3 regions of the Pseudomonas saudiphocaensis genome follow, and region 1 is predicted to be linked to each of the others. Evidence: predicted binding sites of a transcription regulator. Region 1 holds the regulator's gene; each other region holds the start of a gene.
What was found. The regulator FliA, encoded in region 1, starts transcription of late flagellar genes. The targets are predictions, from matches to a motif close to CTAAAGTTTNNNNNNNNNNNGCCGNTAA.

Region 1 (3,274 bases):
CAGTCGATCAAGGTCAGCAAGGTCGAGCCCCTGGAAGAGGGTGGTGTCATTGCCCTGGTCGGCCCGGCTGGCGCAGGCAAGACCACCACGCTGGCCAAGCTGGCGGCGCGCTATGTGCTCAAGCACGGGCCGCAGAGCATTGCCCTGGCAAGCATGGACAACTACCGTATCGGTGCTCAGGAGCAACTGAGAACCTTGGGGCGCATCCTCGATGTACCGGTCGTTCAGATTGACCCCAGCCAGCCCCTGGCCAAGACGCTGCAACCCCTGGCGCGCAAGCGCCTGATTCTAGTCGACACCGCCGGCCTGCCGGCAGGTGATGCGATGATGCGCATGCAGCTCGAAACCCTGGCCGATCGCGGCATCAAGTCAAAAAACTACCTGGTGCTGGCGGCAACCAGCCAGAGCCAGGTCTTGAAGGCGGCGTGGCATAACTATCGGCGTTGCGGACTGACCGGCTGCATCCTGACCAAGCTGGATGAGGCGGGCAGTCTGGGCGACGTGCTTGGGCTAACGATTAGCCAGCATCTGCCGATAGCCTATCTGGCCGACGGGCCGCGTATACCTGATGACCTGCAGTTGCCACGCAGTCATCAACTGGTCAGTCGCGCGGTAAGCTTGCAACTAGAGGAGTCTCCCAGCGAGGAGGCCATGGCTGACCTGTTTACCGGGTTGTACAACGGATCATCACGGAAAGTCGGATGAAGGCTTGGTTCCGTGAAGCAGACAATGAAGACGCGTTCCGGCTGAACGCATCGATGGCCTTGTGGCCCCAGCAAGATATAGGCGTGTGAAGATGGGTACTCATCCCGTACAGGTGATTGCGGTGACTGGCGGCAAGGGCGGCGTCGGCAAGACCAACGTATCGGTCAATCTGGCGTTGGCGCTGGCTGAACTCGGTCGTAGGGTAGTGCTGCTCGACGCCGACCTTGGCTTGGCCAATGTCGATGTCTTGCTGGGCCTGACTACCAAACGCACCTTGGCCGACGTCATCGCCGGTGAGTGCGATCTGCGAGATGTGCTGATCCAGGGGCCGGGCGGCATTCGTATCGTGCCTGCGGCCTCCGGTACCCAGAGCATGGTGCAGCTGTCCAGCCTGCAGCACTCGGGTTTGATTCAGGCGTTCAGTGATATCGGCGATGACATCGATGTACTGATCATCGACACCGCTGCCGGGATCGGCGACGGCGTGGTGAGCTTTGTCCGTGCCGCCCAGGAAGTGCTGTTGGTGGTAACGGATGAGCCGACCTCCATCACCGATGCCTACGCCCTGATCAAACTGCTTAATCGCGACTATGGCATCAGCCGCTTCCGCGTGCTGGCCAACATGGCGCATACCCCGCAGGAAGGACGCAACCTGTTTGCCAAGCTGGCCAAGGTTACCGAGCGCTTCCTCGATGTGGCATTGCAGTATGTGGGAGCGGTGCCCTACGACGAATCTGTGCGCAAGGCCGTCCAGAAACAGCGTGCCGTATACGAAGCGTACCCGCGGGCCAAGTCCTCGCTGGCGTTCAAGGCCATCGCTCAGAAGGTGGATACCTGGCCGCTGCCGGCAACCCCGCGCGGCCATCTGGAGTTCTTTGTGGAGCGCCTTATCAGGCCTGCCGCAGACACTCACGAATGACAGTGGCTGGATTGGGTATGTATTACAGCAAGGCTCAGGCAAAAGACTCTCAGTACCAGCTCATCGACCAGTACGCACCCTTGGTCAAGCGCATCGCCTACCACCTGCTGGCGCGCTTGCCGGCCAGTGTGCAGGTCGATGATCTGCTGCAGGCGGGCATGATCGGGCTGCTCGAGGCATCGAAGAAATACGACGCCGGAAAAGGCGCCAGCTTCGAGACCTACGCCGGTATTCGTATTCGTGGTGCCATGCTTGATGAGGTGCGCAAAGGAGACTGGGCGCCGCGCTCGGTACACCGCAATTCGCGCATGGTCAGCGAGGCGATCCGGGCCATCGAGGCGAAAACCGGCCGCGACGCTAAAGATCATGAGGTTGCGGCCGAACTTGAATTGAGTCTGGACGAGTACTACGGCATTCTGGGCGACACTCTGGGCAGCCGTTTGTTCAGTTTTGACGATCTGCTTCAAGAGGGTGAACACGGAGAGTTTGGCGAGGATGCCGCCAGCGCACATCCCGAGCCGTTCCGTGATCTCGAAGACGAGCGTTTTCAGCAGGCCCTGGCGGAGGCCATCAGCAACCTGCCGGAACGTGAAAAGCTGGTGCTTTCGCTGTACTACGACGAAGAGCTGAACTTGAAGGAAATCGGCCAGGTTCTGGGCGTCAGTGAATCGCGGGTGAGTCAGCTGCATAGCCAGTGTGCGGCACGTCTGCGTGCTCGCCTGGGAGAGTGGCGCGCGCAGTAAGGTCGACTGCGAAAATTACTCGAGGCGGCTTTTACAGGGCGCTTCTGATAGGTGGGGCAGTCAACGCAAGGAAGCAACAGTCGAGAAACGCAGCGCATCAGGCGCCGTTTACGAGTTGTAGATGAGCTTTTGATCGGGCTCGCGCACGAGCTTGTTTTTTTAACGCAGCGATGACGACGCAGGTAGTTTACAGACGTCCTACAGGCTTTATCGATGAAGCCCGCCGCAAGCCATGAGCAGGGCTAGGGATTTCGAGATTTACGGAGGTTTACTTGGACAAGAATATGAAAATCCTCATCGTTGACGACTTCTCGACGATGAGACGGATCATCAAGAACCTCTTGCGCGATCTGGGCTTCACCAACACTGCCGAAGCAGACGACGGTACCACCGCGTTGCCGATGCTCAAGAGCGGCAGTTTCGATTTCCTCGTGACCGACTGGAACATGCCCGGTATGAGCGGCATCGACCTGTTGCGCCATGTGCGCGCCGATGAACGCCTCAAGCATCTGCCGGTGCTGATGGTGACCGCCGAAGCCAAACGTGACCAGATCATCGAGGCTGCACAGGCCGGGGTGAACGGCTATGTGGTCAAGCCATTCACTGCTCAGGTGCTCAAGGAGAAGATCGAGAAGATCTTCGAGCGCGTCAACGGCTGAAGCAGCGTCGCGAGGGGACTATGTCACAAGCAGATCAAAGTCTTGTGGAGTTCGAAGTAACTCTGCGAGCACGTGTGCCTCAGCTGCTCGAAAGTCTGCAGCAGGGCCGGCTCGACGAGACGGCGCAGCTGCTCAATGAGCTCAACCAGATTCGCAACAACAACCTCTATCAGGAGGTTGGCAAGCTCACACGCGAACTGCATAACGCCATCGTCAAGCTCGAGATGGATACCAGCGCCACCGGCGGC
Region 2 (3,274 bases), 1.8 Mb from region 1:
CGCAACTGCGGCGGCTGCAGCGGTTCAGCAGGCGCCTGGCCTGGCGCGGCTCCGCCGGAGCTTTCCGGGGTGTTCGCGGGCGGCGTGGTCTGCTCGGACTGCTCGCCTTCGATACTGCGCTGAGCCCTCTTGGTCAGCACCAGGATGTCGATGCGCCGGTTGATCGGGTTGAGCGGATCCTCGCGGTCATACAGCGCCGATGAGGCATAACCCACCACGCGGGCAACCTGCTCATCCGGATAACCGCCTGCGACAAGGGTACGCCGGGCAGCGTTGGCGCGCCCTGCCGACAGCTCCCAATTGCCAAAATCACCGCGCCCGGCGTAAGGCTTGGCATCGGTATGGCCACTGATACTGATCTTATTTGGCAGCGCCCGGACAGTGTCGGCCATGGCCAACAGAATATCCTCGAAGTATGGCTGCAGCTGGGCGCTGCCGAGGGCGAACATCGGCCGGTTTTCCGCATCCACGATCTGGATGCGCAAACCGTCCTGGGTGATCTCGAACAGAATCTGGTCCTTGAAGCGGGTCAGATCGGGGTTTTCCTCAACCTTGTTCTGCAGTTCCTGCAGCACGATTTCCAGCCGCTCGCGCTCCATCTTCTCGGAAAGGCTTTCCAACTGATCGGCGTCGAGCGTCGAGGGCTGCTGCGTGATGGCCGGGTCCGGCTGGTCATGGAGCGTCCGGTCCGGGGACGGCGTCGGCGTGCCGCCCAGATCGATGACATGGGGGCTGGCACTTTCGGTAAAACCGATGGGGTCCTGAAAGTAGCCGGAGATGGCACGTTTCTGCTCCGGCGTGGCCGAGGTCATCAGCCACATCACCAGGAAAAAGGCCATCATTGCCGTCATAAAGTCGGCAAGGGCAATCTTCCAGGCGCCGCCATGATGGCCACCGGCGACCTTCTTGACCCGCTTGACGATGATCGGTTGGGTATTGTCCATCGCTCGTCAGCTACCGCGCACGGTTTGTTCGAGTTCGCTAAAGCTCGGACGATGGGAAGGCAGCAGCGTCTTGCGGCCGAACTCCACGGCCAGCGTCGGCGGCATGCCGGAGGCTGAGGCGACCAGCGTGGCCTTGATGCCTTCGTAAAGGTTCAGCTCCTCCTTGGCATCATGCTCAAGGGCGGCGGCCAGCGGGCCGACGAAGCCATAGGCGGCGAGAATACCAAGGAAGGTACCCACCAGCGCGGCGCCGACCTTCATGCCGATCATGGCATTGTCGGCCTCAGCAAGAATCGACATGGTCAGGACAATACCCAGTACGGCAGCCACGATACCCATGGCCGGCAAGCCATCGGCAACCCTGCTCACCGCATGAGAGGGATGCTCCAGCTCTTCCTTGAGGCCGCTCAGCTCCATGTCAAACAGGCCTTCAAGCTCATGGGGCGCCATGTTGCCGGAAGACATAATGCGCAGGTAATCGCAGATGTACTCGGTCATCCGCGCGTCCTTGAGAATCGCCGGGTACTTGCTGAAGATCGGGCTTGAGGCAGGCTCCTCGATATCCGCCTCGATGGCCATCATGCCCTCGCGACGGCTCTTGTTGAGGATCTCGTAAAGCAGGCCGAGCACTTCCAGATAGTATTTCTGGCTGAACTTCGAGCCGAACATCTGCAGCGATTTCTTGAACACGACCTTGGTCGTGCTGCCACGGTTGGCCTGGAGAAATCCGCCAAAGGCAGCGCCGAAGATGATCAGCATCTCAAAAGGGTGTATCAGTGCGCCGATCATGCCGCCAGAAAGCACAAATCCGCCGATTACGCTGGCGAATACCACGATGATGCCGAGAATTTTTACCATAGGAAGATACGTCTAAAACCTTGACGCATTGACACCCGAACACGAACCGCGCCACGTTTATTGCGCACTCGAACCTGGGGCCAGCGGGAGCATGAAAAGAATTATTCGGGTTATCGGAACTTTTGCGCCAGACTAAAGGCCGTTACGACGAAAAGCCAGTTCGGTAGCTAAATGACAACAAACTCACTTCCGCGCACCTTGCCCGCCTGGATCAAGGCGCTGGACGCTGTGGTGCTGCCGGCCTTTGCCGATGTGCACGCCCAGGTCTTGCACGCCTTGCATGACAGCAGCCTGTCCATGGGCCAGATCGCCGAGCTGATCAAGCAAAGCCCGGTCATGGCCCTTACGGTGATTCGTGACGCCAACCGTCACGCTGCCAGCCCTGCAGAAAGCCTGGAAGTGGCGCTCAGCCGTATCGGCCTCAAGCGCGCCGAAGCCCTGTTTGCACTTATTCCGCCAACCCAGACATGCGACATCGAACCCGCGCTGCGGCAAATCATCCTGATCAGCCGCCACGCCAGCCAGCAGGCCAACGGCCTGTTTGCCGCGCGTCTGGCGCGGCTCTGGCAGGAAATCCACTGGAGCAGCCTGCTGTTCCTTTCGCCGATCTGGACACTGGTCGCAGCCCATCCACAGCTGCTGTCCATCTGGGAGCAGCGGGTGCTGGTCAGGCACGAACCCGTGGCGGTGGTGGAACGAGAGGTGCTTGGTGTGTCGCTGCCGGAGCTCTGTGCTGCGCTGGCCGCTCACTGGGGCCTACCCGAATGGATCGCCATGGGTTACCGGATGCTCAACGGCAACCGCCGTATGCTGATCAAGGCCCTGCATATCGCCCGCGACAATGAAAACCCTCTGCATCAGCAGCAGATGCTGGATGCCGATCCACCCCTGCGCCGCTGGCTCACCCTGCCGAGCAATACCATTTTGCTGGCCAACGGTTTGGCGTTGTCCGCGCACCATAGCTGGCACGACATCCACTGCCTGCGCTGGCAATGGCTGACCGGGCTCTACCTGCAGGTACCCCTCGACCAGCTGCAACAGATGGTGCACCAACAAGCCGTCACCAGCGCCCGGGAAATAGGCCCCACGGATCTCTGGCATCCCGCCCAGGGGCTTCTCTGGCCCAGCGGAAGCCGTTTTCAGGTGGCTCAAAAGGCTCCACTGCCCAACGCCGAAGCCCTGGCCGCCTGGCGAACGCACTGTCGCGAGCTATTGAGCGAGCGCAGTCCTTACGACAACGTGCTGCAACTGACTGCAACCGCTTGCAAAGCCTTGGCCAGTGCCGGGATGCAACGGGTGCTGCTGATGGTCCTCGACCGCAAACAGCATCGCCTGCTCGCCCAGCAAGCCAGCGGCCTTGGGTCCGCGGCGGCCCGCCTGATTCTGCAACCTGAGCAGAGCCAGGTGCTGTCCAGACTGCTCGACAAGCCGACCCTGCTGCGCCTGACACCGGATAACGCAGAGGAGGCTTT
Region 3 (3,274 bases), 2.7 Mb from region 1:
TTCACCGCCGCTGGCGGTCAGGGAGTCGAAGCTGCCCATCAGGGTGTTGAAGGCGTCAACGAAGGATTGCGCTTTGCCCTGGGTGCCGGCTTTATCCTGTGCGATGTCGATGGTCAGCGGCGTGTCGCCTGTGCCATGCGCCTTGGTGAAGGTCATGCTGACGCCGTCGACGACATTGGCGAAGGTATTGCTTGTGCTGGTCAGCTTGATTCCGTTCGCATCGCGTCCGAGGTAAACCTCCGCGTCCGCCGCGCTGGACAGGCGTACCGGAGTTGCAACGGCAGCTTCGACGGCCGCATTACCCGCGGCGCTCAGGCTGATGGCTTTGTTAGCGCCAGTTTCTTCGCTGGTCAGCACCAGATTGACAGAGCCCTCACTGCGCACCAGCGTGGCCTGGACGCCCTTGTTATCAGCAGCGCTATTGATCGCCTTGGCAAGATCGTCGAGCGTGGTGATGCCCGTCATCTTAACTTCGAACGAAGCGCCGCCCTGCCCGATGGTCAAGGTGCCGGCGCCAGTCAGACTTTCATCCTTCAGGCCTTGCAGCGCCAACTGATCCTTGCTGGCCAGCTGCTTGACGAAGAAATCGTAACTACCCGCCTGCGCCGAGGTGCCTACCGTAGCGGTGGCATAACCTTCCTGGCTCATCGTTGCGCTGTTGGTCAGCATGCTGGTGGTGCTGCTGTTGAGCTTGGTGATGGCCGACTTGAATGTGGTCAACGAGCTGCGCAGCGAGCCGAGCGCGTCGCGCTGGGCCTTGTAGTTGGATTCGTTGCGGTTGAGCCGGTCCAGCGAAGATTGAACTTCGTAGGTCGCCAGCTGCGTCGACATCTGTTGTGCGTAATTCGAATCTATTGCCATTACCGTCCCCTCTTGGTGCTCATGGAGCAATTTGGATGCCAGGTCGCCGAAGCCCGTATTACGGGCGTTTCAGCGGACGGCATACAGAAAAAAGACTTCCGCAACGCGACATGACCGGGAAACGGGGAAACACCGTTTCCGCCTGCGACGATGGCGGAACTACGCTCTATAAAGGCGACAGCAGGCAGGTGCCGGTTAAGGATGCGAAGGAAGGATTGGTTCGCTGTGGCGCAATAAGCCGTTGCTGACCCATTCGATGGATGCGGCTCTGCTGGTCAGGAGGCGGGACTCCGCCTGAAAGGAATCACCACGGGCGACCCCAGCCGCCCAGACGAACGCCCTGCTCAATAAGCTTGCGGGGAATAGAGCTGAGCGTCCTGGCTGCCAGCGAGCAGCTGTTGCAGGATTTCATGGTGCATGGCGAGCAGCTTGCCGTTGCGCTCGTTCAGCTGTTGGCACTCAGCGGCCAGCTCGCCGACCTGCTGCCAATGCCGACGCAGGGACTCGCCGCGTTCGCCCGAGCTCCCAGCCAGCAGGCGCTGCATGCCGGCCGCAGTGGTTTCCTGGCCGAAGGCGGCCAGCACCTTGCTGCGCCGCGCCGCACGCGCGCTCAGCGCTTCGATACGGCTGCCGATCAGTACATTGGTACGGTCGATCTCGGGCACATCGTGCTTCAGCAGATGGCCGTACATCTCTTGCATCAACTCGCGCAGGCTCAGGTAGTCACTGCAGTCCTGCTGCAGATCGTCATCGACCACGGCGAGCAGTTTTTCCCGCTGGCTCACGCATCGTTTCCACGGTGATAGCTGAGCATGCTGCTTGCCAGCTCGCCTACGTCAGTGCTGATCTCACCGCGCTGCAGGGCTTGCTTGATCGCCGCAACGCGGTCCAGATCGACCTCCGGCATGGCGCGCAGGGCATCGTGCATCTGCTCCAGTGGCAGGGCTTCCTGGCGAGCGACTGCCGGTTGAGCAGTCGGGCGTGCAGCAGGCTGGCGAGCGGAGGACAGCTCGCTGGGCGTAACGGAGGCGGGCTTGAAGTGCCGGCTGATTTCCATGATTTCGTTCCAACTCGGTGGTTACTGCTGATAAGCGACCGCTCGGGCGGATTATTTAAATCTTTTTTCAAAGTGAGCGACAGGCGGGCCGTTTTGTCGCGATACGTGCCGGCTTAGGGGTGAGGGGCAAGGCTGAGCCGACTTAAAATCATACTCGCCACACTCCCTCGGCCCACTTGCCCCACCTAAGCAATCCGATTGCGCCACCAGCTCTGCGCCGCCAGGCCATCCTGAAGCTTCTGCTCCTGCGCCATCAGCTGTTGCTGCCACTGCTGCATCTTGGCGTCGATCACGTGCTCGACCACCTTTTCACTGCGCATCGCCTGCAACAGTTCCTGCTGGATACGCGCCAGTGCCTGCTCGGCCACCGCCAGTTCGCGGCGCTGCAGTTCCACCATCTTGTAGAGCGTGCTCTTGTAGCGCTGCTGGTTGTCGCGCTGCAGCGGCGTGTTAGCCGGTACGGAAAATCCGCACAGGCGGCCCAGACCGGTGATGTTGTTGCGGTAACGCTGGCAGAGGTTCTGCTGATACTGAACCTGCCCAAGCATCTGCTTGACCCGGTTGCCGCGCAGGCTGGCCAGGCGCGTGAGCGTTTCGATCTGCTGTTTCATGGCGTTTTAAGAATGTTCTGCAGGATGGTCAGGCTGGTTTCCAGCTCCGCCGCCTCGCCCACTTCCTGGCGCAGAAAGCGCTCGATGGTCGGGGCGAGTTTCACCGCTCGGTCGGTCTTGGGGTCCGCGCCGGGGCTGTAGCCGCCCAGCGGGATAAGCTCCTTGATCTTCTCGTAGGTGCTGTAGAAATCCTTCAGCTGACGCGCCGCGCCCAGGTGCGGCGGCTGGCCGACCTGGCTCATGCAGCGGCTGACCGAGGCGCAGACGTCGATAGCTGGGTAATGGCCGGCGTCGGCCAGGCGCCGCGACAACACGATATGGCCGTCGAGAATCGCCCGCGCGCAATCGACGATGGGGTCCTGCTGGTCGTCACCCTCGGCCAGCACGGTATAGAGCGCACTGAGGCTGCCGTTGTCGTTGGCGCCATTGCCAGCGCTTTCCACCAGTTCCGGCAGCATGCCGAACACGGAGGGCGGATAGCCCTTGGTCGCCGGCGGCTCGCCCAGCGCCAGAGCGATTTCGCGCTGAGCCATGGCGTAGCGGGTCAGCGAGTCCACCAGCAGCAGCACATCGTTGCCCTGGTCGCGAAAATAGGCGGCGATGCTGTGGCACAGCTCGGTGGCCTTGAGCCGCATCAGCGGCGATTCGTTGGCCGGTGCCACCACCACCACGGCCTTCTTCAGGCCCTCCTCACCGAGGGAGTGCAACAGGAATTCCTGCACTTCGCGGCCACGTTCGCCGATCA

Region 2: a site for FliA is predicted at 1,913-1,940, ahead of motA (flagellar motor stator protein MotA). Genes of this name have one in related genera too.
Region 3: a site for FliA is predicted at 1,950-1,977, ahead of flgM (flagellar biosynthesis anti-sigma factor FlgM). Genes of this name have one in related genera too.

What each region holds. Positions count from the first base shown of each region.
Region 1 is NZ_CCSF01000001.1:154,001-157,274, forward strand. Features, by position in the region: gene flhF (flagellar biosynthesis GTPase FlhF) at 1-705, shown strand, start outside; gene fleN (flagellar synthesis regulator FleN) at 797-1,624, shown strand; gene fliA (RNA polymerase sigma factor FliA) at 1,642-2,367, shown strand; gene BN1079_RS00795 (chemotaxis response regulator CheY) at 2,652-3,026, shown strand; gene BN1079_RS00800 (protein phosphatase CheZ) at 3,047-3,274, shown strand, end outside.
Region 2 is NZ_CCSF01000001.1:1,992,590-1,995,863, forward strand. Features, by position in the region: gene motB (flagellar motor protein MotB) at 1-944, opposite strand, end outside; gene motA (flagellar motor stator protein MotA) at 951-1,802, opposite strand; gene BN1079_RS09335 (HDOD domain-containing protein) at 1,974-3,274, shown strand, end outside.
Region 3 is NZ_CCSF01000001.1:2,837,050-2,840,323, reverse strand. Features, by position in the region: gene fliD (flagellar filament capping protein FliD) at 1-861, opposite strand, end outside; gene flgN (flagellar protein FlgN) at 1,206-1,646, opposite strand; gene flgM (flagellar biosynthesis anti-sigma factor FlgM) at 1,643-1,918, opposite strand; gene BN1079_RS13135 (flagellar FliJ family protein) at 2,104-2,529, opposite strand; gene fliI (flagellar protein export ATPase FliI) at 2,526-3,274, opposite strand, start outside.